One region of the Pseudomonas sp. YA1 genome, then DNA from elsewhere that is predicted to be linked to it. Evidence: predicted binding sites of a transcription regulator. Region 1 holds the regulator's gene; each other region holds the start of a gene.
The links. Region 1 encodes FliA, which starts transcription of late flagellar genes. Its sites were predicted from a motif close to CTAAAGTTTNNNNNNNNNNNGCCGNTAA; they were not measured.
Positions count from the first base shown of each region.

Region 2: a site for FliA is predicted at 2,424-2,451, ahead of motA (flagellar motor stator protein MotA). Genes of this name have one in related genera too.
Region 3: a site for FliA is predicted at 2,934-2,961, ahead of AC4OR5_RS20715 (flagellin). Genes of this name have one in related genera too.

Region 1 is NZ_JBZWBG010000008.1:239,917-250,221, reverse strand. Features, by position in the region: gene AC4OR5_RS13745 (chemotaxis protein CheA) at 1-579, opposite strand, end outside; gene AC4OR5_RS13740 (protein phosphatase CheZ) at 780-1,568, opposite strand; gene AC4OR5_RS13735 (chemotaxis response regulator CheY) at 1,588-1,962, opposite strand; gene fliA (RNA polymerase sigma factor FliA) at 2,064-2,807, opposite strand; gene fleN (flagellar synthesis regulator FleN) at 2,804-3,646, opposite strand; gene flhF (flagellar biosynthesis GTPase FlhF) at 3,785-5,074, opposite strand; gene flhA (flagellar biosynthesis protein FlhA) at 5,158-7,281, opposite strand; gene AC4OR5_RS13710 (TPM domain-containing protein) at 7,421-8,773, opposite strand; gene AC4OR5_RS13705 (TPM domain-containing protein) at 8,806-10,068, opposite strand; gene flhB (flagellar biosynthesis protein FlhB) at 10,141-10,305, opposite strand, start outside.
Region 2 is NZ_JBZWBG010000017.1:98,100-108,404, reverse strand. Features, by position in the region: gene rhdA (thiosulfate sulfurtransferase) at 1-783, opposite strand, end outside; gene AC4OR5_RS23245 (HDOD domain-containing protein) at 858-2,369, opposite strand; gene motA (flagellar motor stator protein MotA) at 2,510-3,361, shown strand; gene motB (flagellar motor protein MotB) at 3,381-4,424, shown strand; gene rsgA (small ribosomal subunit biogenesis GTPase RsgA) at 4,428-5,447, opposite strand; gene orn (oligoribonuclease) at 5,559-6,101, shown strand; gene queG (tRNA epoxyqueuosine(34) reductase QueG) at 6,135-7,220, opposite strand; gene AC4OR5_RS23215 (NAD(P)H-hydrate dehydratase) at 7,302-8,810, shown strand; gene tsaE (tRNA (adenosine(37)-N6)-threonylcarbamoyltransferase complex ATPase subunit type 1 TsaE) at 8,798-9,265, shown strand; gene amiB (N-acetylmuramoyl-L-alanine amidase AmiB) at 9,274-10,305, shown strand, end outside.
Region 3 is NZ_JBZWBG010000014.1:120,669-130,973, forward strand. Features, by position in the region: gene AC4OR5_RS20710 (glycosyltransferase) at 1-2,826, shown strand, start outside; gene AC4OR5_RS20715 (flagellin) at 3,053-4,216, shown strand; gene AC4OR5_RS20720 (flagellar protein FlaG) at 4,296-4,682, shown strand; gene fliD (flagellar filament capping protein FliD) at 4,760-6,196, shown strand; gene fliS (flagellar export chaperone FliS) at 6,196-6,594, shown strand; gene fliS (flagellar export chaperone FliS) at 6,653-7,033, shown strand; gene AC4OR5_RS20740 (flagellar protein FliT) at 7,059-7,352, shown strand; gene fleQ (transcriptional regulator FleQ) at 7,634-9,106, shown strand; gene fleS (sensor histidine kinase FleS) at 9,219-10,305, shown strand, end outside.

The DNA.
Region 1 (10,305 bases):
AGCCGCGGGCGCTTCTGCAACGGCGGAGGCCGGCGCTTCGTCGCCCTGGAGAGCATCCAGCAACTGCTCGAACTCGTCGTCGGTGATATCGCTGGAGGCACTCTGCGCGGGCGCTTCCGGCGGCGCCGCAGGCTCGGCTGGCGGAACGGCCGCTGGCGGCGCTTGCACAGGTTCCGCGGGCGCGGCGCCCTCGGGCTCGGCCAGGCGGGCAAGGGCCGCCAGCAGTTCGGGCGTCGCCGGGGTCGGTTCGGACTGCTCGCGCACTTGGTCGAACATCGCGTTGACCGTATCCAGCGCCTGCAGCACCACATCCATCAGTTCGGAGCTGACGCGCCGCTCGCCCTTGCGCAGGATATCGAAGACGTTTTCCGCAATGTGGCAGCATTCCACCAGCGCGTTCAGCTGGAGGAAGCCGGCACCGCCCTTGACCGTATGGAACCCACGGAAAATGGCATTGAGCAGGTCCATGTCGTCCGGCCGGCTCTCCAGCTCGACCAGTTGCTCGGACAATTGCTCGAGAATCTCGCCGGCCTCAACCAGGAAGTCCTGGAGGATTTCTTCATCGGCGTCGAAGCTCATTCGGCTGCTCCCAGAGACGTGTTACTCGAAAGGATCGGCAGGACCGCTGTCCTGCCGGAAATACCGGCCCGGCTTTCCGGACCGACTTCAGCCCGCCCGCCGGGATCATCGGCATGACGAAGGCTGTGCCGGCAGCCCGCGGATGCCAGCGTTCAATGCTTACTTAACGGCAGCGATGCCGCAGTCTTGAGCCGGGCGGGTCAGAAACCCAGGCTGGACAGCAGATCGTCCACGTCATCCTGCCCGGACACCACATCCTCTCGTTTTTCCGCGGCGACCTGCGGCCCCTCGCCCTTGGCCGAACGCTCCAGCGCGGCCTGGTGGCGCATGCTCACGTGGTCGTGCTCGATTCCGGCGTAACGGTCCACCTGGCCGGCCATCCAGACCAGCTTCACGAGGTTGCTCTCGACCTCGGTGACCAGCTTGGTGACACGCTTGATCACCTGGCCGGTCAGGTCCTGGTAATCCTGCGCCAGCAGGATGTCATTGAGCTGCGAGGACAACTGGCCGGCGTTCTCGCCGCTGCGCACGAGGAACTGTTCGATGCGCTTGGCCAGCTCGCGGAAGCCGTCGGCGTCGATTTCCCGGCGCATGAAGCGTTGCCACTCCTGGTGCAGCTCCCGCGAATCGTCGCCCAGTTGGTTGACCAGCGGGGCGCTCTGCTCCACCAGGTCCATGGTCCGGTTGGCGGCCTTCTCGGTCATTTCCACCACGTAGGAAAGACGATCGGTGGCATCGGCGATCTGCGACATTTCCTGCGCGTGGGGGGAATGCGGGTCGATCTGGAAATCGACGATGGCGTTGTGCAGTTCGCGGGTCAGCTTGCCCACTTCCTGGTAGAGGCCACGGTCCCTGGCCTGGCTGAGCTCCTGGATCAATTGCACCGCCTGCTGGAAGTGCCCCCGTTCGAGACAGTCCACCAGTTCGCGCGCGTGTTTTTTCAGGGTCGATTCGAATTCGTCGCCCGTGGAATCGTTACCAAGCACCATGACACCCTCTTGGCCGGCTTCAGCCGTTGACCCGCTCGAAAATCTTCTCGATCTTTTCCTTCAGGACCTGAGCGGTGAAGGGTTTGACCACATAGCCGTTGACCCCGGCCTGGGCCGCTTCGATGATCTGGTCGCGCTTGGCCTCGGCGGTGACCATCAGCACCGGCAGGTGCTTGAGGCGCTCGTCGGCGCGAACCGCGCGCAGCAGATCGATGCCGGTCATGCCCGGCATGTTCCAGTCGGTGACGAGAAAGTCGAAATTGCCGCTGTGCAGCATCGGCAGCGCCGTGGTGCCGTCGTCGGCCTCGGCGGTATTGGTGAAGCCCAAGTCCCGCAAGAGGTTCTTGATGATGCGTCTCATCGTGGAAAAGTCGTCCACGATGAGAATTTTCATGTTCTTGTCCAAGTAAACCTCCGTACAGACCAGAGCGCGCCCCAGGGGACGCGCCACACATTCTTTTGCGTTAACGGTTACAAGCTGCGGTCGAGGCCGGTTCAGGCCGACCGCCAATCGGCCAGGCGCGCACGCAAACGCGCGGCGCACTGGCTGTGCAACTGGCTGACCCGCGATTCGCTGACGCCCAGTACCTCGCCGATCTCCTTGAGGTTGAGTTCCTCGTCGTAATACAACGCCAGCACCAGGCGCTCGCGCTCCGGCAACTTGGCGATGGCATCCGCCAGGGCCGCCTGAAAACGTTCGTCGAGCAGGCCGTGGATCGGTTCGTTGTGACTGAGGCTGGTGTCTTCCGGCAATCCATGTTCGCCGTCCTGCAACAGGTCGTCGAAGCTGTACAGGCGGCTGCCCTGCGTGTCGCTGAGGATGCCGTAGTAATCTTCGAGGCTCAATTGGAGTTCGGCAGCAACTTCGTGATCTTTAGCGTCGCGTCCGGTTCTCGCCTCGATCGCGCGGATCGCGTCGGTCACCATGCGCGTGTTGCGGTGCACCGAACGCGGCGCCCAGTCGCCCTTGCGGACCTCGTCGAGCATGGCCCCACGGATGCGGATGCCGGCATAGGTCTCGAAGCTGGCGCCCTTGCCGGCGTCGTATTTCTTCGCGGCCTCGAGCAGGCCGATCATGCCGGCCTGCATCAGGTCCTCCACCTGCACGCTGGCCGGCAGGCGGCCGAGCAGGTGATAGGCGATGCGCTTGACCAGTGGTGCGTAACGCTGGATCAGTTGCTCCTGGGAGTTCTGCGCTTGCGCCTTGCTATACATACGCACTCCAGAGGCCGCTGTCATACGGCCGAACCTGTCGCGGGGTGTTGGACCAGTCGTTCGACGAAGAACTCCAGGTGCCCGCGCGGGTTGGCCGGCAGCGGCCAGCTGTCGACCTTCTGCGCGACCGCCTTGAAGGCCAGGGACGCCTTCGAGCGGGGGAATGCCTCGTATACGGCTCGCTGTTTCTGCACGGCCTTGCGTACCGACTCGTCGTAAGGGATGACACCTACATACTGTAGTGCGACGTCGAGGAAACGGTCAGTGACCTTGGTCAGTTTGGCGAACAGGTTGCGTCCTTCCTGCGGGCTGTGGGCCATGTTGGCCAGGACCCGGAAGCGAGTCATGCCGTGGTCGCGGTTGAGCAGCTTGATCAGGGCGTAGGCATCGGTGATCGAGGTCGGCTCGTCGCAGACGACCAGCAGCACCTCCTGCGCGGCGCGGACGAAACTGACCACCGAATCGCCGATTCCGGCGGCAGTGTCGACGACCAGGACATCGAGGTTGTCGCTGATATCGCTGAACGCCTGGATCAGCCCCGCATGCTGCATGGGCGAGAGGTGCACCATGCTCTGCGTGCCGGAGGCCGCGGGAACGATGCGCACGCCACCGGGACCGAGGAGGAGGACATCGCGCAGTTCGCAGCGTCCCTCGATCACGTCGGCCAGGGTGCGCTTGGGCGTGAGTCCCAGCAGGACGTCGACGTTGGCCAGGCCGAGGTCGGCATCCAGCAGCATGACGCGACGGCCGAGATCGGCCAGAGCCAGTGCCAGGTTCACCGACACATTGGTCTTGCCGACGCCGCCCTTGCCGCCAGTTACTGCGATCACCTGTACGGGATGCATGCTACCCATCTGCTTCATACCTTGTGTTGTCGTCTTCCCGGAACGCCCCTTCCAGCGCTCTCCGGTATTGGCGGGAATGATGCGCCATCGTTCCCGGCCCGGCGGAAGCCACCTTCGCTTCCGTCACCCGCGCCACGCGCGGTTCTTCCCACGTCCTCAGCCGGCACGCCGCGCCGGTTGCTGGTAGAGCCCGGCGAACATCTCGGCCATGGCGTCCTCGCTGGGCTCTTCCGGTGCCTGCAGGCTCACCGCCCGGCTGACCAGTTGGTGACTGCGCGCCACCTGCAGGTCGTCCGGAATCCGCGGCCCATCCGCCAGATAGGCTACCGGGAGACGCTGGGCGATAGCCAGCGCCATCGATTCACCGAGGCTGCCCGCCTCGTCCAGCTTAGTCAGGATGCAACCCGCCAGCCCGCAGTGCCGATAGGTCTGGTAGGCCGACTTGAGCACCTGGCTCTGGCTGGTGGTGGCCATCACCAGGTAATTCTTCACGTTCAGGCTCGGCGACGCCAGTGCCTCGAGCTGCATGCGCAATGCCGGGTCGCTGGCCGGCAGGCCGGCGGTATCGATCAGCACCATGCGCTTGCGCGCCAGCGGCGCCAGGGCCTGGATCAGCGACTGGCCGGGATCGACCAGGGTCACCGGTACGTTGAGGATCCGACCGAGGGTCTTGATCTGCTCCTGGGCGCCGATCCGGTAGCTGTCCATGCTCACCAGCGCCAGGCTCTGGGCGCCGTACTTGAGGACGTAGCGCGCGGCCATCTTCGCCAGGGTGGTGGTCTTGCCGGCGCCTGCCGGGCCGACCAGGGCCAGTACGCCGCCCGCGTCGAGCGGGTCCTGCTCGGGGGTCTGCACGGCACGCGACAGGTGCGCCAACAGCATGCGCCAGGCCTGGCGCGTATCGCCCACCGCGGCGACCCGCTCCAGCAACGGCTTGCTCAGCTCCGCCGGCAAGCCCATGCGCTGCAGGCGCCGCCAGAGATTGGCCTGCTGCGGACGCTGGTGCTGCAACTGGCCCCAGGCGATGGAACCCAGTTGTACCTCGATCAGCTCGCGCAGGCCGTTCAGTTCGAAACGCATTGCCTCGAGGGTCTGGCCGCCCGCCTGGGGCTTGGCCTGCGCCGCCGTCATGGACTCGGCCAGGGACGGACGCGCCGGCTTCTCCTCGGCGAACAATTGACGGTCCTTGCGCTGGTTTTCCGCCGGACGCGCCGTCAATTCGGCGCGCGCCTCGGCGATCCGCGCCTGGGTCTTGCGCAGCTCCACTTCCAGCGCCGGGTTGGGCTTGCTCGGCGCCGGCGGGGCCTGGTAATCCAGCGCCGCGGTCAGCTCGATGCCGCCGGCGACCCGGCGGTTGCCGAGAATCGCGGCGTCCGGACCCAGTTCGTCGCGGACCAGTTTCATGGCCTGACGCATATCGGCGGCGAAGAAGCGTTTGACTTGCATTGCCCGAACCCCTCAGTTCAGTAGTCTTGCCGGCAACCTCAGGTTGCCCGGTGTGCCGGCCCTGGAGCCGGCGCAGCCCTCGTTCAGTTCTGCCCCACCGTCGCGACGATGGTGACTTGCTTGTTGTCCGGGATTTCCTGGTAGGCCAGCACATGCATGCTGGGCACCGCCATCCGCGCGAAGCGCGACATCATCGAGCGGATCGGCCCGGCAACCAGCAGGATCGCCGGCTTACCGAGCATCTCCTGGCGTTGCGCGCTCTCGATCAGCGAGCGTTGCAGCTTCTCGGCCATTCCCGGCTCCAGCAACATGCCGTCCTCGGAGCCTTGTCCGGCCTTCTGCATGCTGTTCAGCAAAATCTGTTCCAACCTCGGCTCGAGCGTGATCACAGGCAGCTCCGGCTCAAGCCCGACAATGCTTTGCACGATTGCGCGGGACAACGCGACGCGAACCGCGGCGACCATCGCGCCGGGATCTTGACTCCGCGGAGCGACGTTGGCGATGGCCTCGGCGATGGTACGGATGTCGCGCACCGGCACCTGCTCCTGGAGCAGCGCCTGCAGGACCTTGAGCAGGGTGGACAGGGAAATCAGCCCCGGCACCAGCTCTTCCGCCAGCTTCGGCGAGCTGCGCGCGAGCAATTGCAGGAGCTGCTGCACTTCTTCATGGCCCAGCAGCTCGTGGGCGTGCTTGTGCAGCACCTGATTCAGGTGAGTGGCGACCACGGTGCTCGCATCCACCACGGTGTAGCCCAGCGACTGCGCCTGGTCGCGCTGGCCGGGCTCGATCCATACCGCTTCCAGGCCGAAGGCCGGGTCCTTGCCGGCGATGCCGTTGAGGCTGCCGAATACCTGGCCGGGGTTGATCGCCAGCTCGCGATCGGGATAGATCTCCGCTTCGGCCACGCTGACCCCCATCAGGGTCAGGCGGTAGGCGTTGGGCAGCAGGTCGAGGTTGTCGCGGATGTGCACCGAGGGCATCAGGAAGCCCAGCTCCTGGGACAGCTTCTTGCGTACGCCCTTGATCCGCGCCAGCAGTTGCCCGCCCTGGTTGCGGTCGACCAGCGGGATCAGCCGGTAGCCGACTTCCAGGCCGACCATGTCCACCGGGGTGACATCGTCCCAGCCCAGTTCCTTGACCTCCTGGGCACGCTGCGCCGGCAGCAGCTCCTGCTGGCGCTGTACCTCCTGCTCGGCGACCTGCTTGGCCTTGTTCTGCCGGTGCCAGATCCAGTAGGCAGCAGCGCCGGCCAGGGCGCCGAGGCCGATGAAGGAAACATGCGGCATGCCCGGCACGGCGCCCATGGCGATCAGGATCGCCGCGGAAATCGCCAGCGCCTTGGGCGAGGCGAACATCTGCCGGTTGACCTGCTGGCCCATGTCCTCGGAACTGGAGACCCGCGTCACCATGATCGCCGCCGCGGTCGACAGCAGCAGCGACGGCAGTTGTGCCACCAGGCCGTCACCGATGGTCAGCAGGGCGTAGACCTTGCCGGCGTCGCCGAAGGACATCGAATGCTGGATCATGCCGATGGCGACGCCGCCGATCAGGTTGATGAAGAGAATCAGCAGGCCGGCGATGGCGTCACCGCGGACGAACTTGCTGGCACCGTCCATCGAACCGTAGAAGTCGGCCTCCTGGGCCACCTCGCTGCGGCGCTTCTTGGCTTCCTCCTGCTCGATCAGGCCGGCGTTGAGGTCGGCGTCGATGGCCATCTGCTTGCCGGGCATGGCATCCAGGGTGAAGCGCGCGCTGACTTCGGAAATCCGCCCGGCGCCCTTGGTCACCACCACGAAGTTGATGATCATGAGGATCGCGAACACCACCACCCCGACCACGTAGTTGCCGCCGATCACCACTTCGCCGAAGGCCTGGATCACCTTGCCTGCGGCGCCATGGCCGTCGTGGCCGTGGAGCAGCACCACGCGGGTCGAGGCAACGTTCAGCGCCAGGCGCAACAGGGTCGCCACCAGCAGGATGGTCGGGAACACGGCGAAGTCCAGCGGCCGCAGGGCGTACACGCAGACCAGCAGGACGACGATGGACAGGGCGATGTTGAAGGTGAACAGCACGTCCAGCAGGAATGGCGGGATCGGCAGGGTCATCATCGCCAGCATGGCCAGCAGCAGGATCGGCACGCCGAGGCTGCCGCGACCCAGCCCCGCCAGGTTGCTGCGCACATTGCTGATCAGTTGCGTGCGATCCACTCTCGACTCCCCTGCCCTGCGTATGGCGCCCGTAGGTGGGCGCCGAACAAACTTTTGACGCCGGAATGCGCGTCGGGCGGGTCATTGCAGGAACCGTTCCAACTTTTCAATTCATTGATTGAAAAAGGGTTTTCGCCAATCACCAACTGCCGGAGGCGCCACCGCCGCCACTCGAGCCTCCGCCGCCGGAGAACGAGTCCGAAGACGAACTGGACGAACTCGACGACGAGGAAGACGAGGACCCCGATGAGCTAGCGTAATCGCCGCCGCGCCGACGCCCTCCCCCCGAGCCGCCGGCGCTGAAATTGCAACCGATGAGCAGCGGCAGGCAAGCGGCGGGCAGGATGATCAACGCCTCGATGCTGTTCAGCGGGTCGTCCACCAGCAACAGCAGGCACTCCAGGGCCAGGGTCAGCAGCAGGCCGAGCAGGCCCGGCAGGTAGGCCCAGCGCCGTCCTCTGCGCAGCCCCTGCCAGGCACCGGCCAGCATCAGCAGGGTCAGCCCCAGCGAAAGCGGCACGGCCAATCCGTAATGGAGCACCGGCAGGCCATAACGGCCGTAGGCCCAGAACAGCCCCAGCGCATAGAGCACAAGAATGGCGAAGAACCAGCGGGCACCGCGCGAATACTTGAGCAAGGCGCCGAAGCCGACGCCCAGGACCGCCACCATCTCCGCCAGCGCCACCATCGCCCATGCTGGCCAGTGTCGCCCCAGCGCCAGCGCCGCAGCGAGCGCCACTACCGCACCCAGGGTCCAGTACCAGGCGCGCGGGCGTACCAGCAGCGCCACCCCGCCGAGAGCGCCGAGCAGGAATGCGATAGCCAGGGTCTGCCGTACCGCGCCGGGCTCCAGCGGGTCGCGCGGCGGCGGCGGCAACGCCTCGCCGTCGATCAGTCGTACCAGGCGCTGCGCCGCCGCTTCCAGGCCGCCGGCGTAGTCTTGCTGACGGAACGCAGGGGTCATGTATTCGCGGATGATCCGCCCGGCATCGATGTCGGTGATCGTTCCTTCCAGGCCATAGCCGACTTCGATGCGCATGCGCCGGTCGTCCTTCGCCACCAGCACCAGGACGCCGTCATCGATCCCCTTGCGCCCCAGCTTCCACGCCTCGAAGACCCGCGTCGCATAGGCCTCGATGCTGTCCGGATAGGTGCTGGGCACCATCAGGATCGCTACCTGGGCACCCTTCCGGGCCTCCAGCGCGGCCAGCGAAGCTTCCAGGCGGGCACGCTCGGCGGCGTCGAGGGTCGCGGTAAGGTCGGTCACCCGCCGCGCCGGCGCCGGAACCTCCGCGGACTCGTAGCCCGCATCGCGCGCTGCCTCGGCCTCGGCGCCGACCGCCGATGCCTCCACGGCCTCCTCCTCGACATCGGACGCTGCCACCGCGACGGTGACCGGCACCGTCGCGGTGGCAACGGAGGGAATCGCGGCGGCGCAGAGCAGCATGCCGAACAGCCGAAGCATGGCGAGATAACGCGTGATTGCAGACATCCTTGTCTCCGAATGAAATGAATGGGAACCCATTACCAACTGCCCGAGGCACCGCCTCCGCCGCTGGAACCACCGCCCCCGGAAAAGCCGCCGGACGACGAGGAGGAAGAGGAGGAGGAACCGCCGCCGGAGCTTCCCGACGAGCCTCCACCACCCCCACTCAGGCGTACCTGGCCGAACACCAGCAGCCCGAGCATGAGCTGGAACGGTAGCAGGGCCAGCCAGACCAGCGGTGCGTCCAGACCACCGGACAGCAATCCGAGCAGCAGGTAGGCCGCCAGCAACGCCCACAGTCGGCGGTGGAAACTTTTCCGCCGCTCGCGCCATAGCGAGCGCATCAGGCGGTAGTTCGACCAGCAGAGAACCGCCAGCATCAGCACCCCGGCCGGCCACAGCAGGCCGTAGATGAAGGACACCGCGCTGAACCAATGCGCCGCCAGCCCGAGCAGGGCTACATAGACCAGTACGCCGATCACCAGGTAGAAGGCCGGGCGCACCGTCCACAGCGCGCCGAAGGTCGCGCCGCCGACCAGCATGCACAGCGGAGCCACCAGCAGCACGCTCATCCACTCGCCGGAAGCGCCGGCCAGCGTGCCCAGCAGCCAGCAGAGCAGCGCCCCGCCGAGCAGCCAGGGCCAGCGCAGCGCCCGGGCACTCAACAGCACTCCGGCCAGCGCTCCGTAGATGAAAGCGACCAGCAGCGCCCAGGCTTCCGCCGGCAATGGCCCCAGCGAGACCTCCGGCGTACCCGACGACGACGCAGCCGCCGGCAGCGTTTCGCCGTCGACCAGGCGGATCAGCTCGTCCACCGCGGCCTCGATCCCGCCGGCGTAGTCGCCCTCGCGAAATGCCGGGGCCATCCGCTCGCGAATGATCCGTCCGGCGACCACATCGGGCACCGCACCCTCCAGGCCGTAGCCGACCTCGATGCGCATGCGCCGGTCATCCTTGGCCACCACCAGCAGCAGACCGTCGTCGACCGCCTTGCGGCCGAGCTTCCAGGCCTGGAACAGCTTGTCGGAGAAGGCTTCGATATCGAGGGTACCGGTAGTCGGCAGCATCACCAGCGCGATCTGCGCGCCGCGTCGCCGCTCCAGCGCCTCGAGCTTCTCCACCAGGCGTTGGCGCGTCGCCTCGTCCAGCGTGTGGGTGGCATCCACCACCCGCTCCGACAGGGGCAAGGCGACCCATTCCGCCGGCGCTTCGGCGTGCGCAGGCATCCAGGGCAGCAGCCAGGCCAGGGCGAGCAACAGGAGGACAGGCGGGAAAATACGATCAGACAGGGTTCGATCCATGAACGGCAAAGCTCTCATCCCGAGCGGGTATCGGCCAAGGCTGCCACAGCGCGGCACGCAGCTCCAGCCCGGTCACTCGTCGCGACGCAGGTCCGGCGGGATCGGCAGGTCCTTCAACGGGCTCGGCCGCTTGCCCTTGCCGGCCTGGTACTGCTTGAGCTGGTAGACATAGGCCAGCACCTGGGCCACGGCGAGATAGAGCCCGGCGGGAATCTCCTGGTCCAGCTCGGTGGAGTA
Region 2 (10,305 bases), on a different contig from region 1:
CCATTCCGACCAGGAGCCGGCGTAGCCTTTGACCCGCGGGTAGCCCAGCGCCTTGGCCACCAGGTAGGTGAAGCCGGAGCGATGGTGGGTCTGGCAGTGGGTGATCACTTCCTTGTCCGGCGTGATGCCGAGGTCCTCCAGGACTTCGGCGATATCCGCGCGGATGCGCAGGGCGCGAGCCGGGTCCATGCCGGCGGTCCATTCGAAATTGATCGCGCCGGGCACATGCCCGGCCTTCGCGGCGAGCACCTTGGTACCGGCGTATTCGCTGGGGTTGCGCGCATCCCATACCGCCAGGTCGGCGGCGCCGAGGCGGCTTTGCAGGTATTCGCGGGTCGCGCTGGGCTCGTCGTGCAACGTCAGCGGCAGCGGGCCGCCGACAGGCGCCGGGACTTCGCGGTCGAGCGCCTGGGCGTCGGCGATCCAGGCCGGCAGGCCGCCGTTGAGATAGTGGTAGCGGTGGTGGCCGATCACGTCCAGCAGCCAGATGAAGCGGCCCGCCCAGCCGCCGCCTTCGTCGTCGTAGACCACGTAGGTCGCCTCCGGGCGGTGGCCCAGCTCGCCGAACAGGGCTTCCAGGTCGGCCTTGGCCGGTAGTAGGCCGGGTGCCGGGGGTTGTCCCCACTGGGTGCGTTTGGGGTCGACGAAACGCGCGCCGGGGATATGCCCTTCGGCGTAGCGGGCGGCACTGGTCAGGTCGACCAGGATCAGCTCGGGCGCGCCCAGGCGCGGCGCGAGATCGCTGGGCTCGATCACCAATGGCAGGTCGGAGAAGACGGACATGCGAGTACCCCCGGGTTGAAGAAGGGCAGCAGTTTAACGGAAAGCGCGCCCGACCAGTGTGCCGGGCATGTCCCTCATTCCGTGCGGCGCTGGCGGCCGAACTGCTGGATCGCGCGCTCGGTGCACTGGGCGGTCTTGGCGAAGGCCTGGGCATGCAGGTCGCTGAACGGCTGGCCGCCGAGGTCGGCCAGGACCAGCATCACCACCCGCGAGCCGTTGCCCAGCGAGCGCAGCAGCAGGTGAGGTCCGGGGAACAGTTGGCGCAAGGGTTCGCCGAGGGCCGGCAGCAACTGGTCCTGGTTGTTCGGGCCGATGCGCAGCAGGGCAGGCTGCTGGAACAGTTTCTTCAGCAGCAGGCTGCTGGCAATCTCCAGTTGCAATTTCTCCTGGCCCGGTTCGAGTCCGGCGCTCTGCTGCGCCAGCACGTGTACCTGGGTGCGATCGGCCACCAGCAGCAGCATCCTTTGCAGGCCGCAGGCGCGCAGCGCATCGCGGGCACAGGCGGTGAGCTGCACGACGTTGCTGAACGGGCTGGGCTCGCGGAGCAACTCGGCGCAATGCTGCCGCCACTCGGCCAGGGCTTCCGCCGAGGGCGGCGGCGGGGGCGCCGCTTCGGCACGCCAGCGGCTGGCCTGCCAGGGCCAGATCAAGGCCACCGCCGGATGCCACAGCGGCGGCCGGGCGTGCAGGCGCGCGCTTTGCGCGGCGAGCATGTGCACCTGCTGCTGGACTTCGGTCAGCGGCTGGCCCAGGTACAGGCCGGTCAGGCGCTGCCAGCGCAGCATGTGCGGCCCGTCCCAGCTCTGGTGCGCGGCGATGGCCAGGCCATTGGCGAGGAGAGTGCAGTTGGCCGGCTGGGTCAGCCAGCGGGCGAGATCGGGCTGGGCATCGAGTTGCTGTTGCTGGAGCAGGGGCGACTGATGGTCGCGGGCGATACGCAAGGCTCGAACCAGCAGGCGACGGTCGCAGGCGAGCAGGCGATAGCCCTGGATGACCCACTGCGGTAGCCGCCAGCGTTCGGCCAGCGCCAGGCAGATCGGCAGCAGGCGCATGCCGAGCAGTTCGCGCTCCACTCGCAGGGTCGGTTCGCCCTGTACCAGCACGCGTTGCTGCCATTGCTCCAACAGCTGCGGGCGGGCGTTGGCCAGCGCCCAGACCGGAGCCATGGTCAGCAGGCTGCCCCAGTGAATTTCCTGCCAGAGCCTGGCCAGGCGCGCGCCGAACAGGCCGCTGGCCTGCTGCATGGCGTGCTGGCTGATCAGCAGCATCTGCCCGAGGACCCTGGGCATCTCCGCATCCTGGATGCTCGGCAGGGTCTTCAGAAGTTGGCTCGCGCGCGCCAGGCCGAGGCGGCTGAGGGCCACCTCCAGGCTTTCCGCGGGGTTGTCGCGGGCGCTCTCGGCGCGATTGGCCTCGCGCAGGATGGACAAAGCCAGTGTCGGGCTGCCCTGCAACTGGTCGGCGATCTCGCGCAGCGAGCGGCGGCTGTCGCTCAGCGCGGCGTGCAGGCCGGCATAGTGGCTGGCGGGGATCGGCAGGGGTTGCCGGTCGAGCTCTTCGAGCCAGGCGGCGAGGCGGTCTGTCATGGGTGTCGGGCTCGGTGTCGGCGAGGCGGCGAACTGGCTTTTCGAGTATTCGGACTATAGTCTTGCGGCTAGCAACCGATAACAAGAGGGAGCCTAGCAGTCCCCCTCCTTATCCTGTTCATTTCGCACGTCCGGTCCTCATGTCAAAAATCATCGGCATCATCGTCGTTTTCGCCAGTGTCCTCGGGGGCTTCCTGCTCTCCGGCGGCAAGATCGGCGCCATCATCCAGCCCTTCGAGGTCCTGATCATCGGCGGTGCGGCACTGGGGGCGTTCCTCCAGGCCAACCCGGGCAGCACGTTCATGGTGGTGCTGAAGAAAGCGCCGAAGATGTTCAGCAACCGCTTTACCCAGACCTACTACCTCGAGGTGCTGGGCATGCTCTACGAGATCCTCAACAAGAGCCGGCGCGAAGGGATGATGGCGATCGAGGCGGACATTGAGGACCCCGCGGCCAGTCCCATCTTCAGCAAGTACCCCGGCGTGCTGAAGGACGAGCGGATGACCGCCTATGTCTGTGACTACCTGCGCATCATGTCCTCCGGCAACATGGCGCCGCACGAGCTGGAAGGTCTGTTCGACATGGAGCTGTCCAGTCTCAAGGAGGACCTGGAGCATCCGTCCCACGCGGTGACCAAGGTCGCCGACGCCCTGCCGGGCTTCGGTATCGTCGCCGCGGTACTCGGCATCGTCATCACCATGGCGTTGCTTGGCGAAGGCAGCCAGGCGGAGATCGGCCACCACGTCGCCGCCGCCCTGGTGGGTACCTTCCTCGGGATTCTCGCCGCCTACGGCTTCGTCGGCCCGCTGGCCGTCGCGCTGGAGCACGATGCCAAGGAAGAGTTGAACATGTTCGAGGCGATCAAGGCCTGCCTGGTCGCTTCCGCTTCCGGCATGCCGCCTTCGCTGGCCGTCGAGTTCGGCCGCAAGGTGCTGCTGCCCGCCCATCGGCCGACCTTCGCCGAGCTCGAGCAGGCCGTGCGTGGCCGCTGAGTGGAGGCACTGTCGATAGATGGACAATAACCAGCCGATCATCGTCAAGCGCGTCAAGCGCTATGCCGCCGGCCACCACGGCGGCTCGTGGAAGATCGCCTTCGCCGACTTCGCCACGGCGATGATGGCGTTCTTCCTGGTGCTCTGGCTGCTGTCTTCGGCCACCCCGGAGCAGAAGAAGGCGATTTCCGGATACTTCCAGGACCCCATCGGTTTCAGCGAAAGCGCCAGCCCCTACGTCATCGACCTCGGCGGCACGCCGACGCCGGCGCCGGACAAGACCCTCAATCCGCAGGTCCAGGCCCAGCCGGACTCCAACGAAAGCCGGATCAGCCCCGAGCAGGACCACCAGGTCAACGCCGACCAGGCCGAGAACCTCGCCGAGCAGGTTGAGCGAGAGCGCCTGGCGCTGCTGCTGCAGGAGTTGCAGAACAAGGTCGACGAAAATCCGATGCTCAAGGACTTCAAGGACCAGATCCACTTCGAGATCACCCGCGACGGCCTGCGCATCCAGATCGTCGACGCCGCCAACCGGCCGATGTTTGACCTCGGCAGCGCGCGCCTGCAGCCGTATTTCGAGGACATCCTGCTGGCCATGGCCGAGACCATCCGCCAGGTGCCGAACAAGATCAGCATCAGCGGCCACACCGACGCCAAGCCCTATGCCGGCAACGGTGACTTCGGCAACTGGGAGCTATCGGCCAATCGCGCCAACGCCGCGCGCCGTGCGCTGGTCGCCGGCGGCTATCCGGAAGGGCAGATCGCCCAGGTTGTCGGATATGCCTCGGCACGCCTGTTCGACGACAAGGACCCGCTGAACCCGGTGAACCGGCGGATCGACATCGTGGTCCTGACCCGCAAGGCGCAGAAGGCCATCGAAGGCGAGACCGGCGCTCCCGAAGCCAGCGCCCCCGCGGCTGCCCCGGGCGAGCAGCCGAAGCCGGCTGCCGAGGCACCGGCGGCGGGCGCGCAACCTTCGCTACCGGCGGACGAGGTGCAGAAGAAGCTCAACCTGTTCGACGACGGCGGCAGCCTGAAGCTGGAGCAGATCAAGGGCGACTGAGGTTCAGTAATCCGTTTCCGGCATGCTTGCCAGGATGTGCCGGTAGCTGGCCATGCGTTGCGGCATGATGCGCCCGTCCTCCAGGGCCTGGAGCAGGGCGCAACCTGGTTCACGGTCGTGCTTGCAGTCGCGGAAGCGGCAATGCCCGAGCAGGTCGCGGAACTCGATGAAACCGGCCTCGACGTCGTCTCGCGACACGTGCCCCAGGCCGAACTCACGGATGCCGGGCGAGTCGATCAGGTCGCCGCCGCCGGGAAAATGGAACAGTCGCGCGGTGGTGGTGGTATGGGTGCCCTTGCCGGTCACCGTGGAGAGGTCGCCGACACGGGTGTCGACACCCGGCAACAAGGCATTCACCAGCGACGACTTGCCTACCCCGGACTGCCCGACGAAGACGCTCACGTGAGCGTCCAGCGCGCCGCGCAGTTCGTCCATCGCCAGGCCATTGAAGGCCGATACCTCGATCAGCGGATAACCCAGGGTGCGGTAGACATTCAGCAGCGCATCGATGCCTTCGGCATTGCTCTCGTCGACCAGGTCGGCCTTGTTCAGCAGCAGCAACGGCTGGATGCCGGCATGTTCGGCGGCGATCAGGTAGCGGTCGATCAGGTTGGCGTGCGGTTCGGGACGCGGGGCGAAGACGATGACGATGCGGTCGACGTTGGCCGCTACCGGCTTGAGCAGCCCGCGCATGTCCGGGCGGCACAGCTCGGAGCGACGTGGCAATTGCGCGACGATCACGCCGATGCCCTGGTTGCCGGCACGCCAGACCACCTGGTCGCCGGTCACCAGTGCCGGCAGGTTGGCGCGCAGGTGACAGCGGGAAACCTGGCCGTCGGCGGACTCGACCTCTACCTGAACCCCGAAATGAGCGATCACCTGGCCGGTCTGCTCCGGTCCCAGGTCGCCGCCCTCCAGCTCTTCCACGGCACGCGACTCGCGACGGGCCGCCCGGGCCGCGCGTTCTTCCTGGATCTTTTCGATGCGCCAGCTCTGCCGGCGGGTCAAGTGGCGTTTGGCCATGATGCGTCCGCATGAAAAATCGGCGGCGAGTTTAACATGGGCGCGCCGCCATCATTCGCGCGGCGGCGTTCCACGCTAGAATGCACGGCATAGCGACTGGAGCGACTCCCCATGCAGAACCCGCAGAACCTTATCTGGATCGACCTGGAGATGACCGGCCTCGATCCGGACCGGGACGTCATCATCGAGATGGCCACCATCGTCACCGACAGTGACCTCAACACCCTGGCCGAAGGACCGGTGATCGCCATCCACCAGCCAGAGGAAATCCTCGCCGGCATGGACGAGTGGAATACCCGCCAGCACGGCCAATCCGGCCTGACCCAGAGGGTCCGGGAAAGCACCGTGAGCATGGCCGAGGCCGAGGCGCAGACCCTGGCCTTCCTCGAGCAGTGGGTGCCCAAGCGCAGCTCGCCGATCTGCGGCAACAGCATCTGCCAGGACCGCCGCTTCCTCTATAGGCACATGCCCAGGCTGGAAGGCTACTTCCACTACCGCAACCTCGACGTCTCCACCCTCAAGGAGCTGGCTGCGCGCTGGGCGCCGCAGGTCCGCGAGAGCTTCAAGAAGGGCAACACCCACCTGGCGCTGGACGATATCCGCGAGTCGATCGCCGAGCTGCGCCACTATCGCGACCACTTCATCAAGCTCTGATCCGTCCGGACCGGGCGGCAGGCGCCGGCCGGGCTAGGTTTCCCCGTGGCGCCGCAGGGCCCATTCCACGTGCTCGCGGACCAGCTCCGAAGGGAACCCGCGGCGCGCCTTCAGCGCCTCCAGCACCGGGATGGTCGAGGGCGCGTTGCCCAGCCCCACCGCCAGGTTGCGCAACCAACGTTCGTAGCCGGCGCGGCGCAGCGGCGAACCCTCGGTGCGGCCGAGGAACTCCTCTTCGCTCCAGAGGAACAGTTCGGCGAGTTCGGCGTTGTCCAGGCTGTGGCGCGGCTGGAAGTCGCCCTGCCCGGTGGGGCGGGCGAAGCGATTCCATGGGCAGACGATCTGGCAGTCGTCGCAGCCGAATACCCGGTTGCCGATCAGTGGCCGCAGCTCCAGTGGAATCGCGCCCTTGTACTCGATGGTCAGGTAGGAGATGCAGCGTCGCGCGTCCAGTCGGTAGGGGCCGACGAAGGCCGCGGTCGGGCAGATGTCCAGGCAGGCCGAGCAGCGTCCGCAATGCTCGCTGTCCATCGCCGGGTCGACGGGTAGCGGCATGTCGACGAACAGCTCGCCGAGGAAGAAGTAGCTGCCGGCCTTGCGGTTGAGCACCAGCGTGTTCTTGCCGATCCAGCCGAGGCCGGCCTGTTCGGCGATGGCCTTTTCCAGCACCGGCGCGCTGTCGACGAAGGCGCGGAAACCGAACGGGCCGACTTCGGCCTGGATGCGCTCGGCCAGTTGTTGCAGACGCTTGCGGATCAGCTTGTGGTAGTCGCGGCCGAGGGCGTAGCGCGAGACGTAGGCTTTTTCCGGTGTCGCGAGGACCTGCGCCATGCGCGTGTCGCCGGGCAGGTAATCCATGCGCAGGGAGATCACCCGCAGCGTGCCGGGAACCAGCTCGGCAGGTCGCGAGCGCTTGCTGCCGTGCGCCGCCATGTAGTCCATCTCGCCGTGGTAGCCGGCCTCCAGCCAGCGCTGCAGGTGCGCTTCGTGCTCGCCCAGCTCGACGTCGCTGATACCGACCTGCTGGAACCCCAGCTCGCGGCCCCAGTCCTTGATGGACTGGGCGAGGCGGGCAGGGTCCGGCGGGGAAAGGTTGTCGGCCAGAGGTTGGGGAGTCATGGGAGGCAACGAAGACGAGGGAAAGCGAAATGGGATAGGTATAATTCTGCCAGACTGCGCGCCTGACGCCGAATCGATCCGATGACCATGACCTTCCAGCACGACGACCTGCCACTCGCCCTCTATTCCGCCGCCCAGGTGCGCGACCTGGATGCGCGCCTGATCGCTGCCGGCACGCCGGGCTTCGAACTCATGCAGCGCGCCGCCCACGCCGCCTGGCGTGCCTTGCGCCGCCGTTGGCCGGAGGCCGCGGCGCTGACGGTGCTCGCCGGGCACGGCAACAATGCCGGCGACGGCTACCTGATCGCGGCGCTGGCGCAACGTGCGGGTTGGCGAGTGCGGGTGCTGGCGGTCGCGGCGCCGCAACGGCTTGCCGGCGACGCGGCGCAGGCGCATGCCGCCGCGCTGGCGACCGGGGTCGTGGTGGAGCCCTGGAGCGAGTGCGCCGTGCTCGAGGGCGTAGTAGTGGATGCATTGCTCGGCACCGGCCTGGCAGGTGCCGTGCGCGAGCCCTTTGCGCAGACCATCCGCCTGGCCAACGCCGCCGACCTGCCGGTGCTGGCGGTGGATATTCCTTCCGGCTTGAGCGCCGACACCGGCGCGGTATTGGGGGAAGCGATCAGGGCGGATCTGACAGTGACTTTCATCGGCCTGAAGATCGGGCTGTTCACTGGCGAGGCGCCGGCACGGGTCGGCGAGCTGGTGTTCGACGAACTCGGTAGCGACGCCGTCGTGCTGCAAGCGCTCCAGCCCCGGGCCCGCCGCCTGGCGCGAAATGCCCTGCCGAGGCTGGCAGCGCGGCCGCGGACCGCACACAAGGGGCTGTTCGGCCACCTGCTGGTGGTCGGCGGCGACACCGGCATGGGCGGGGCCGTGCTACTGGCCGCGGAAAGCGCCCTGCGCTGCGGCGCCGGGCTGGTCTCGGCGGCGACCCGCGTCGAACATGTGCCGGCGTTGCTGAGCCGTTGTCCCGAGGTCATGGCCCATGGCGTGGCGTCGGCGAACCAACTGCTGGCCCTTGCCGAACGCGCCAGCGTGCTGGTGCTCGGTCCCGGGCTTGGCCAGCGCGCCTGGGGTCGCAGCCTGCTGAGCGCTGTCCGGTCGCGACCGTTGCCGCAGGTCTGGGATGCCGACGCGTTGAACCTGCTGGCCCTGGAACCGGTCGGAGCAGGGCCGCAGACATGGATTCTGACGCCGCATCCCGGCGAGGCCGCGCGCCTGTTGGGTCGCTCGACCGCCGAGGTGCAGGCGGATCGTCCGGCGGCGGCGCTGGAACTGGCGCGTCGCTACCAGGCGGTGGTGGTGCTGAAGGGCGCCGGCAGCCTGGTCGCCGCGCCCGACGGACGACTCGCCGTCTGTTCCCAGGGGCATCCGGCGATGGCCGGCGCCGGCCTGGGTGACGTGCTGTCGGGCATCACCGGTGCCTTGCTGGCCCAGCGCATGGAGGCGTTCGAGGCGGCCTGCCTGGCGGTCTGGCTGCATGCCGCCGCCGGTGAGCGGCTCGGCGCCCAGGGTCGCGGGCTGGCGGCGACCGATCTCATACCTACCGTTCGTCAGTTGCTCGAGGAGTGCAGTCCGTGTCTGAAGTGATCCTGTCCGCCGAAGGGGAAGACGCGATGCTCGAACTGGGCGGGCGCATCGCCCGGGTCAGCGGGGGGCAGGGGGTGATCTACCTGCATGGCGACCTCGGCGCCGGCAAGACCACCCTCTCGCGCGGCATCCTGCGGGGCCTCGGCCATGCCGGCTCGGTGAAAAGCCCGACCTTTACCCTGGTCGAGCCTTACGAAATCGGCGAGCTGCGCGCCTACCATTTCGACCTGTACCGGCTCGCCGATGCGGAGGAATTGGAGTTCTTCGGCATCCGCGACTATTTCGACGGCAGCGCACTCTGTCTGATCGAGTGGCCCGAGCGCGGTGCGGGCGTTTTGCCAACCGCCGATCTGGACATTACCATTACTGCCCAAGCGGGTGGACGGACACTGCGCCTGGTACCGCACGGTGCGCGGGGCGAAGCCTGGTGTGCCACCCTGACCATGGGAGCATGAGAAAAACGATGGGTTGGGGCTTGCGTCTGCGGACGTTGTTGACTGGGGTGATGATTCTGCTGGCCTGCCAGGTCGGCGAGGTTCTGGCCGCCGCGCAAATCAAGAGCGTGCGGATCTGGCGCGCTCCGGACAACACCCGTCTGGTCTTCGATCTCTCCGGTCCGGTGCAGCACAGCCTGTTCACCCTGGCCGCACCCAACCGTATCGTCATCGACGTCAGCGGCGCCCAGCTGGCGACCCAGCTCAACGGTCTCAAGCTCGGCAACACCCCGATCACCGCGGTGCGCTCCGCCCAGCGCACGCCCAACGACCTGCGCATGGTCCTCGACCTGTCGGCGCAGGTCACCCCGAAAAGCTTCGTCCTGCCGCCCAACCAGCAATACGGCAACCGCCTGGTGGTCGATCTCTACGACCAGGGCGCCGACCTGACCCCGGACGTACCCGCGACGCCGACCCCGAGCGTGCCGGTCACTCCGGTGACGCCGACCCAGCCGGTGGCTAAGCTGCCGCTGCCGACCAAGGGCGGTACCCGCGATATCGTCATCGCCATCGACGCCGGCCACGGCGGTGAAGACCCTGGCGCCCTTGGCCCGGGCGGGCTGCACGAGAAGAACATCACCCTGTCGATCGCTCGCGAGCTGCAACGCCAGATCAACCAGGTGCGCGGTTACCGGGCCGAGCTGACCCGTACCGGCGACTACTTCATCCCACTGCGCAAGCGCACCGAGATCGCCCGCAAGAAGGGCGCCGACCTGTTCGTCTCGATCCATGCCGACGCCGCGCCGAGCCGCAGCGCCTTCGGTGCCTCGGTGTTCGCCCTGTCCGACCGCGGCGCCACTTCGGAAACCGCGCGCTGGCTGGCCGACAGCGAGAACCGTTCCGACCTGATCGGCGGCGATGGCAGCGTCAGCCTCGGCGACAAGGACCAGATGCTCGCCGGCGTGCTGCTCGACCTGTCGATGACCGCCACCCTCTCGTCGAGCCTGGACGTCGGCCACAAGGTGCTGACCAATGTCGGCCGCATCACTTCGCTGCACAAG
Region 3 (10,305 bases), on a different contig from region 1:
CAGTTCAGCCAGATCGGGCGCGACCAGCCCGGTATCGGCGAGCAGGGCCATGCCGACTTCCGCCTGGCTATCCGCGAACTGGGTTGGTATCGCCAGGCCGCCGACAACCGCTTCGTCCGGGTGGCACCGATCACCCGCCTGGACGCCCGTGTCTTCAAGCCGGTCAACCTGCTCGCCGCGCTGAGGCGGGCGGCGGGCTTCGGTAGCGTCACGCTGTCGACCTGGCTGGAGGCGCGGCGGCCGGATGCGGTGCAGAAGGTGCTGATCGATCGATTCCTGCAGGAGCAGGGTGGTGGGCCGCGCTTCGCGGTGCTGGTGCTCGATGCCCACGGCGATACCGAGGCCGTGGAGCGCACCCTGCAGAGCCTGGAACACGTCAATTCGTATCCACGTGTCGAGAGCCACCTGTTCGCGCCGCTGGGCACGAGTCCGCGGAACGGAGCGATGCTCTTCGATCCAGAGGCGGGGCCGGTGCCGACGATCAACCAGGCGCTTGCCCGGCTTGATACCGACTGGTTGCTCCTGGTCGAGGCGGGCGTCGAATTCACTGTCAGCGGCCTGCTGGTGGCGGCGCTGGACCTGCTGGCGGCACCGGAAAGCTGCCAGGCGGTGTACGCCGACGAACTCATGCGCCTGGATGACGGCGAGCTGGGCGCGGCGTTGCGCCCGGACCTGAATCTCGACCTCCTGCTCAGTTTCCCCACCGGCCTGTCCCGGCACTGGTTGTTCCGTCGCGAGCCGCTGCTTGCCACGGGCGGATTCGACGAGACCGCCGGCGAGGCTTTCGAGCTGGCCTACCAGTTGCGTCTCGTCGAGCAGCAGGGCCTGGGCTGTATCGGACACATCAGCGAGCCACTGCTGTCTGGCCAAGCGCTGCGTCTGCAGGACAGCGCCGCCGAGCGTGCGGCTATCGAAGGCCACCTGCGCGCCCGTGGCTACGCGCAGGCAACAGTCGGAAGCCGGCTGCCGGGGCGCTACGAGCTGGACTACGGCCACGCCGGGCAACCGCCGGTCAGCATCCTGGTGCTGGCCGGGGAGCGCCTGGCGCAGCTCCAGCGTTGCGTAGAAACCGTGCTGGAGAATACCGCCTATCCCAACTACGAGATCCTTCTGCTGGAACAGGGTGGCGAAGCGGCCGACGTTCGCGAATGGCTGCTCGCCGTCGAAGGCATGGGTGTCGAGCAGGTGCGGGTGCTGCGAGGCGATGGGCAGTTGTCCCGTGGGGCTCTGCGCAACCTGGCGGCGTCCCGGGCGCGCGGCGAATTCCTGCTCTGGCTCGATGCCGGCAGCGGCATCCTCGACAAGGACTGGCTGCAGCAGTTACTCAACCATGGCCAGCGTCCGGAAGTCGGCGCGGTAGGCGCCAAGCTCCTGGCGGCGGACGGACGGGTCTGCCACGCCGGCTGGCTGCTCGGCTTGTGCGGACCGGCTGGGCGGGCCTTCGAAGGGCGTTCGCACGAGGACGCCGGTTACCTGCAGCGCCTGCAGGTGGACCAGAACTACTCGGCGGTGGCTGGCGAATGCCTGTTGATGCGCCGCGAGTTGTTCCTCGAATTGGGCGGTTTCGACGAGGCGCTGACGCGCTGGGACGATGTCGACATCTGCCTGCGGGCGGTCCAGGCGGGCTACCTGAACGTATGGACGCCGCGCGCGCGGCTGTTGCTAGATGCGCCTGCCACGACGGCGGCGAGCGTCGAGGAAGAAGATGCGCTGTACGCGCGCTGGCTACCATTGTTGGCGCGCGATCCCGCCTATAACCCGGGCTTTTCGTTGCAGGCCGAAGGCGGTTTCAAGCTGGCCGACCCGCAGCTGGCCTGGCGCCCGTTGCAGGGGTGGCGGCCCTTGCCCACTGTCCTGGCGCACCCCGCCGACCTGTTCGGCTGCGGCCATTACCGGGTGATCCAGCCGTTCAGCGCGTTGCGCGAGTCGGCATCCATCGATGGCGCGCTGTCGATCGGCCTGATGCACGTGGCCGATCTGGAGCGCTACGACCCGGACGTACTGGTGCTGCAGCGCCAGGTCGGCGAGGAGCGTCTCGAGGCCATGCGGCGGATGCAGGCGTTCTCGCGGGCCTTCAAGGTCTACGAGCTGGACGACTATCTGCCCAACGTGCCCCTCAAGAGCGCCCATCGCCAGCACCTGCCGAAGGACATCCTGCGCACGTTGCGTCGCGGGCTGGGTTACGTCGACCGCTTCGTGGTGTCGACGCCGGCCCTGGCAGAGGCCTTCGCCGGTTTCCACCCGGATATCCGGGTGATCGAGAACCGCCTGCCGGTGGGGTGGTGGCAGGGGTTGCGGGCGCAGCGGCGGCGTGGCGAGCGGCCACGTGTCGGTTGGGCGGGCGGCTCGAGCCATACCGGCGACCTGGAACTGATCGCCGACGTGGTCCGGGAGCTGGCCGACGAAGTCGACTGGGTGTTCTTCGGCATGTGCCCGCCGTCCATCCGTCCCTTCGTCAGGGAAGTGCATGCGGGGGTGCCTATCGAACGCTATCCGCGGGCATTGGCGGCTCTCGATCTCGACCTGGCGCTGGCGCCGGTGGAGCAGAACCTGTTCAACGAGTGCAAGAGCAATCTGCGCCTGCTGGAATACGGCGCCTGCGGTTTCCCGGTGGTCTGCAGCGACGTGCGCTGCTACCAGGACGATCTGCCGGTGACGCGGGTGAAGAACCGTTTCCGCGACTGGGTGGACGCGATCCGCATGCATACCCGCGACCTGGATGCCGCGGCCAGGGCAGGGGATCACCTGCGCGAACGGGTGCTGGCGGATTGGATGCTCGACGGCGAGCGTTTGCGCGCCTGGTATCGTGCCTGGATGCCGGACTGAGCGGCCGGCGGGGCTTTCCGTCGCGCTGTCCGCAGCGCTTGGGAGGCCTTGCGCGAACCCCTCCGACGGGGACGATGCATGAAAAACGAGGATGGTCAAAAAAAAACCTAAAGCTCCCCAGGGAAGCGCCGATAAAGATCACGAATGCGAACTTTAGGGGTGCCTGGGCGATGCCCACCCGAGGTCGCAAGCTCAGGCAAACATATCGTCCTTGGAGGGCATCAAGATGGCCTTGACCGTCAACACCAACATCGCTTCGCTGAACACTCAGCGGAACCTGAACAACTCTTCCGCGTCGCTGAACACTTCGCTGCAGCGTCTGTCCACCGGTTCGCGCATCAACAGCGCCAAGGACGACGCCGCCGGCCTGCAGATCGCCAACCGTCTGACCAGCCAGGTCAACGGCCTGAACGTGGCTACCAAGAACGCCAACGATGGTATCTCCCTGGCGCAGACCGCTGAAGGCGCCCTGCAGCAGTCGACCAACATCCTGCAGCGTATGCGTGACCTGTCCCTGCAGTCGGCCAACGGCTCCAACAGCGACTCCGAGCGTACCGCTCTGAATGGCGAAGTGAAGCAACTGCAGAAAGAACTGGATCGTATCAGCAACACCACCACCTTCGGTGGCCGCAAGCTGCTCGACGGTTCCTTCGGCGTCGCCAGCTTCCAGGTGGGTTCGGCCGCCAACGAAATCATCAGCGTCGGCATCGACGAGATGAGCGCAGAGTCGCTGAACGGCACCTACTTCACGGCTACTGGCGGCGGTGCGGTCGCTGCTGCAACCGCTTCGGGCACCGTCGACATCGCGATCGGCATCACTGGCGGCAGCGCCGTGAACGTCAAGGTCGACATGAAGGGCAACGAAACCGCCGAGCAGGCGGCTGCCAAGATCGCCGCTGCGGTCAACGACGCCAACGTCGGCATCGGTGCCTTCACCGACGGCGCGCAGATCAGCTACGTGTCCAAGGCTAGTGCGGATGGTACTACCAGTGCGGTTTCCGGCGTAGCCATCACCGACACCGGCAGCACCGGCGCAGGCACCGCGGCAGGCACCACGACGTTCACCGAGGCTAACGACACCGTCGCCAAGATCGACATCTCCACCGCGAAGGGCGCTCAGTCCGCCGTGCTGGTGATCGACGAGGCGATCAAGCAGATCGACGCCCAGCGTGCCGACCTCGGTGCGGTGCAGAACCGCTTCGACAACACCATCAACAACCTGAAGAACATCGGTGAGAACGTATCGGCTGCTCGCGGCCGGATCGAAGACACCGACTTCGCAGCCGAAACCGCCAACCTGACCAAGAACCAAGTGCTGCAACAAGCCGGCACCGCGATCCTGGCCCAGGCCAACCAGCTGCCGCAGTCGGTTCTGAGCCTGCTGCGCTAAGCTTCGGCGAGGTCAAGGTGAAGTCACGAGGGGGAGCGCTGGCGCGCTTCCCCTCGTATCTCATTGAGAGGTAGCGACGATGGACGTCAGCAATGTCAACAATTCGACGGCTGCTCCGGTAATCCGGCTGTTCGGCTCGGCGTCTTCTTCCGATGGCGCACGCCCGGCCGGCCAGGCCGGCGAGGCGGCCGCCAGCGCAAGCGCGCAACGGACGGGCGACGTCAGGATGGGCGACAAGGAGCAACGCGCTGCGGTCGAGGAGGCGGTTTCCTCCATCGAGAAGTTCACCCAGAGCATCCGCCGTGATCTGAGTTTCAGCCTGGACGACTCCACGGGGCGGGTAGTGGTCAAGGTGACCGATTCGACTTCCGGAGAAGTCATCCGGCAAATCCCTTCCGAAGAGGCCCTGCGCCTGGCAGAGCGACTGGACGAAGCGCGCAGCCTGCTGTTCAAGGCGGAAGCCTGAGCGGAATTGGCACGTCTTTTGACTGTCTGTTGGAATTGGAAGGACAAAGCGTCAATGAGCTGACGAGGTGAAGCAAGATGGCGAACAGTACGACGATCAACGGCTACAACTCGGGCCTTGATATCAAGAACATCGTTTCCACCCTGGTGGCGGCCGAGAAGGCGCCGAAGGAGGCGCAGCTCAAGCGCCTGGAAAGCGACACCACCGCCAAGTTCACCGGCATCGGCCAGCTCAAGAGCGCGATCTCCGACCTGCAGACCATCCTCAAGGAGCTGAACAAGCCCGAGCTGTTCCAGAAGCGCTCGGCGAGCACCAGCGACGAGAAGTTCGCCACCGCCACCGCCACCAAGGACGCCCTGCCGGGTATCTACAAGCTCGAAGTGACCCAGCTGGCCAGCGTCAGCAAGGTGGCCACCGCGTCGTTTGCCGATGGCTACAAGACCACTTCCGGTGGCACCCTGACCATCAAGCAGGGCGCCGACGATGCCGGCGTCACGGTAAACGTCGCGGCGGGCGCGACCCTCGCCGAAGTGCGCGACTCGCTCAACGCGCAGCTGAAGGACAAGGGCATCAGCGCCAACATCGTCAACAACCCTGGAGACGGAACCTCGCGACTGGTCTTCACCGGCAAGGATTCCGGCGCCGGCAAGGACGTGTTCGTCCAGGGCAGTTCCGGCCTGGAGAACTTCAACATCGGCAGCGTCGGCGCCGATGGCAAGCTGACCCTGTCCCAGTTGGACGGTACTTCCTCCAGCAGCAGCGGCTACATCACCCAGGCCAGGAACGCCAAGTTCAGCATCGACGGCCTGACCCTGGAAAGCCCGACCAATACGGTCGACAAGGTCATCAACGGCGTCACCTTCGAGCTGAAGACGGTCACCGACACCAACAAGCCGATCACCATCTCGGTCGAGCAGGACCGTGGCGGCGTCAAGGACAACATCAAGAAGTTCGTCGAGGCCTACAACAAGCTGGTCGGCGTGACTTCGGAACTGACCGGCGTGACCAAGGTGGGCGACGACAAGGCTCCCGTGGTCGGTGCCTTGGTCGGTGACAGCAGCGTGCGCAACCTGCTCACCACCATGCGCAACGAGATGGTCCAGCCGGGGCAAGGTACCGATGTCCGCATGCTCGCCGACATGGGTATCACCACCAAGAAAGACGGCACCCTGGAGATCGACGACAAGAAACTCGACAAGGTTCTGAAGGACAAGTTCGAGTCGGTTTCCGCTCTGTTCACCGGCGATACCGGCCTGATGAAGCGTCTCGACGACAAGCTCACGCCTTACACCCAGACCGGCGGTGTGCTCCAGCAGCGCCTGGATGGATTGCAGGACACCATCAAGTCGGTGGATACCCAGCGCCAAGCGCTCGATCGCCGGGTCGAGCAGTTACAGGATCGTTTGCTCAAGCAGTTCACCGCCATGGACCAGTTGATCGGCCAGCTCAACCAGACCAGCGGACGCATGGCCCAGGCTCTTAGCAGCCTGCCTGGCCTTGTGAAGAAAAGCTGATGTCGCGTCCTATCGATACCTACCGGCAGGTAGGCAGCGCACAGGACGTCCCGCCCTACCAGGTGGTCAAGCTGCTGCTGGACGGCGCGCTCGAACGCATCGCCCTGGCCCGGCGCGCGGTGCTGGAGCGCAACCCGGCGCTGCGCGGCGAAGCGGTAGGCACCACGTTGTCGATCATCGGCGCCTTGCAGGCTGGCCTCGATCACCAGCAGGGCGGCGAGATAGCCGGCAATCTGGATGCGTTGTACGACTACATGACCCGCCGCCTGGCTGGTGTCGCGCTGGACGACACACCGCGTCCGCTGGACGAGGTCGAGGCGCTGCTGGGCCAGATCAAGCAGGCCTGGGATGCCATTGGCAGCGCTGAAGAGCAGGGCGAAGACAACGAACGGCGCTAAAGAATCGCGGTAGCCGACCGATATAGAGCGTATCAGTCACCGAACAAGGCAACCGTCGATGAACGCAATGGCAGCCATGCGGCAATACCAGAATGTCAGTACCCAGGCTCAGGCTATCGATGCCAGCCCGCATCGCCTGATCCAGATGCTGATGGAAGGCGGCCTGACCCGGATGGCGCAGGCCCGCGGAGCCCTGGAGCGCGGCGAAGTGGCGCTGAAGGGCGAGCTGATCGGCAAGGCCATCGCCATCGTCGGTGGCCTGCGCGAAGGGCTCGACTTCGAGGCGGGCGGCGAGCTGGCAGCTAACCTCGACCGCCTTTACGCCTATATGTCGATGCGCCTGACGGAAGCCAACTTGAAGAACGACGCGGGCAAGCTCGAGGAAGTTTCCGAGCTGTTGCGCAACATCAAATCCGGTTGGGATGCGATTGCCCCCTGAGAGGCATCCCCAGAGGGACCAAGCAATGAGTGCAGCTGTACAGATCCTTGAAGAAACCGGTAGCGCCCTGCGCGTTGCCCTGGCCAGCCAGAACTGGGAGGCCATCGGTGAACTCGACCAGCGTTGCCGCCAGGCCGTCGACGAGGCGATGCTCGATGTACAGGACGAAGCCACCTTGCGGGCGCGGATGGAAGAGCTGCTGGCGCTGTATCGCGAGCTGATCGATGTCTGCCAGGGCGAGCAGCGCAAGCTGGCCACCGATCTGATCCAGCTGAACCAGTCGAAGCAAGGCGCCAAGGTCTACCAGATGTTCGGATAAGTTTTTCATGGCTTTGTGCCGTTACTTTGGCGCAAGGCTTTTCGGAAAAATTTACATATCCCCAAAAACCCCTGCCAGTACTGCTTTCCATGCGGTCTGTAGGGGTTTTTTATTGCCTCTCCCTGTCGGAAACAGCAAAAAAAACACGCCATAAAATTGACTAATCGTTCACATTTGACTTAACTAGTGGCCAAATGCTGGCTGCTTATTAGAAATAGGCATTAGTCCCAGCCCTCTTTCGGGTCGAGCGAGACCCATTCGATGCAAGGCAGCTGATCAAAATGTGGCGCGAAACCAAACTCTTGCTGATTGACGACAATCTCGATCGCAGTCGCGACCTGGCAGTCATTCTCAACTTCCTCGGCGAAGATCAGCTGACCTGCAACAGTGAGGATTGGCGAGAGGTAGCGGCGGGCCTGAGCAACAGTCGCGAAGCCCTGTGCGTGCTGCTCGGCAGCGTCGAGTCGAAGGGCGGGGCGGTAGAGCTGCTGAAGCAGCTGGCCAGTTGGGACGAGTACCTGCCGATCCTGCTGATCGGCGAGCCGGCCCCGGCCGACTGGCCGGAAGAGCTGCGCCGCCGGGTGCTCGCCAGCCTGGAGATGCCGCCCAGCTACAACAAGCTGCTCGACTCCCTGCATCGCGCCCAGGTCTACCGCGAGATGTACGACCAGGCCCGCGAGCGCGGCCGCTCCCGCGAGCCGAACCTGTTCCGCAGCCTGGTCGGCACCAGCCGGGCGATCCAGCAGGTGCGGCAGATGATGCAGCAGGTCGCCGATACCGATGCCAGCGTGCTGATCCTCGGCGAGTCCGGCACCGGCAAGGAAGTGGTGGCGCGCAACCTGCATTACCATTCCAAGCGCCGCGAGGGGCCCTTCGTCCCGGTGAACTGCGGGGCGATCCCGGCGGAACTGCTGGAAAGCGAACTGTTCGGCCACGAGAAGGGCGCCTTCACCGGTGCCATCACCAGTCGTGCCGGACGCTTCGAGCTGGCCAACGGCGGCACCCTGTTCCTCGACGAGATCGGCGACATGCCGCTGCCGATGCAGGTCAAGCTGCTGCGCGTGCTGCAGGAGCGCACCTTCGAAAGGGTCGGCAGCAACAAGACGCAGAACGTCGACGTGCGGATCATCGCCGCGACCCACAAGAACCTCGAGAAGATGATCGAGGACGGCACTTTCCGCGAAGACCTCTACTACCGCCTCAACGTATTCCCCATCGAGATGGCGCCGCTGCGCGAGCGGGTGGAAGACATCGCCCTGCTGCTCAACGAACTGATCTCGCGGATGGAGCATGAGAAGCGCGGGTCGATCCGCTTCAACTCGGCGGCCATCATGTCGCTCTGCCGCCACGACTGGCCGGGCAACGTCCGCGAACTGGCGAACCTGGTGGAGCGCCTGGCGATCATGCATCCCTACGGGGTGATCGGGGTCGGCGAACTGCCGAAGAAATTCCGCCATGTCGACGACGAGGACGAGCAACTCGCCAGCAGCCTGCGCGAAGAGCTGGAAGAGCGCGCGGCGATCAACGCCGGGCTGCCGGGAATGGACGCGCCGGCGATGCTGCCGGCCGAAGGCCTGGACCTCAAGGACTACCTGGCCAACCTCGAGCAGGGCCTGATCCAGCAGGCCCTCGACGACGCCGGCGGAGTGGTCGCGCGGGCCGCCGAACGCCTGCGCATCCGCCGCACCACGCTGGTGGAGAAGATGCGCAAGTACGGCATGAGCCGGCGTGACGACGACCTGTCGGATGATTGACAGGTCGTTTCGCAACGCTTTGATTTTCAAATGAAAAAAATTTAGGCACGGGTATTGCTATATCTCCGTCGACCGACAGAACCATGACGTCGCGCCGACCGAGAGAAACGCAATGCAACCAGCCCTCAACGCCTTCACCGAGCAGCCAGCCGATACGGCCGAGGCCACCAGCCGCGCCGGCCTCGAGCAGGCCTTCGCGCTGTTCAACCAGATGTCCAGCCAGCTCAGCGAGTCCTACAGCCTGCTGGAGGAGCGCGTTACCGAGCTGAAAGGGCAACTGGCCCTGGTCAGCGCGCAGCGCATGGAGGAGCTGGCGGAAAAGGAGCGCCTGGCCAACCGCTTGCAGAGCCTGCTCGACCTGCTTCCCGGCGGCGTCATCGTCATCGATGCCCATGGCGTGGTCCGCGAGGCCAACCCGGCGGCCCTGGGCCTGCTTGGCGAGCCGTTGGTGGGCATGCTCTGGCGTGAGGTGATCGCCCGCTGCTTCGCTCCGCGCGAGGATGACGGTCACGAGATTTCCCTGCGCGACGGACGTCGCCTGTCCATCGCCACCCGCTCGCTGAATGGCGAACCGGGGCAACTGATCCTGCTCAACGACCTCACCGATACCCGCCGTCTCCAGGAGCAACTGGCGCGCCACGAGCGCCTGTCGGCGCTGGGGCGGATGGTCGCCTCGCTGGCCCACCAGATCCGCACGCCGTTGTCAGCGGCGTTGCTCTATGCCGGGCACCTCAGCGAGCAGGCGCTGCCGACCGACCAGCAGCAACGCTTCGCCGGGCGCCTGAAGGAGCGCCTGCACGAACTGGAGCATCAGGTACGCGACATGCTGGTGTTCGCCCGCGGCGAGCTGCCGCTGACCGACCGGGTGGCGCCGAAGGCGCTGTTCGACAGCCTGCGCGCGGCGGCCGAAGTCCATGTCCAGGGGCTCCAGGTGCGTTGGCAGTGCGAGGCGCGCGGCGGCGAGCTGCTGTGCAATCGCGACACCCTGGTGGGCACCGTGCTCAACCTGGTGGAGAACGCGATCCAGGCTTGCGGGCCCGAACTGCGCCTGAAGGTGCATCTCTATGCCCGCGCCGACAGCCTGCGCCTCAGCGTCAGCGACAACGGACCGGGCATGGACCCGGCGACCCTGGCGCGCCTGGGCGAACCCTTCTTCACCACCAAGACCACCGGTACCGGGCTCGGCCTGGCGGTGGTCA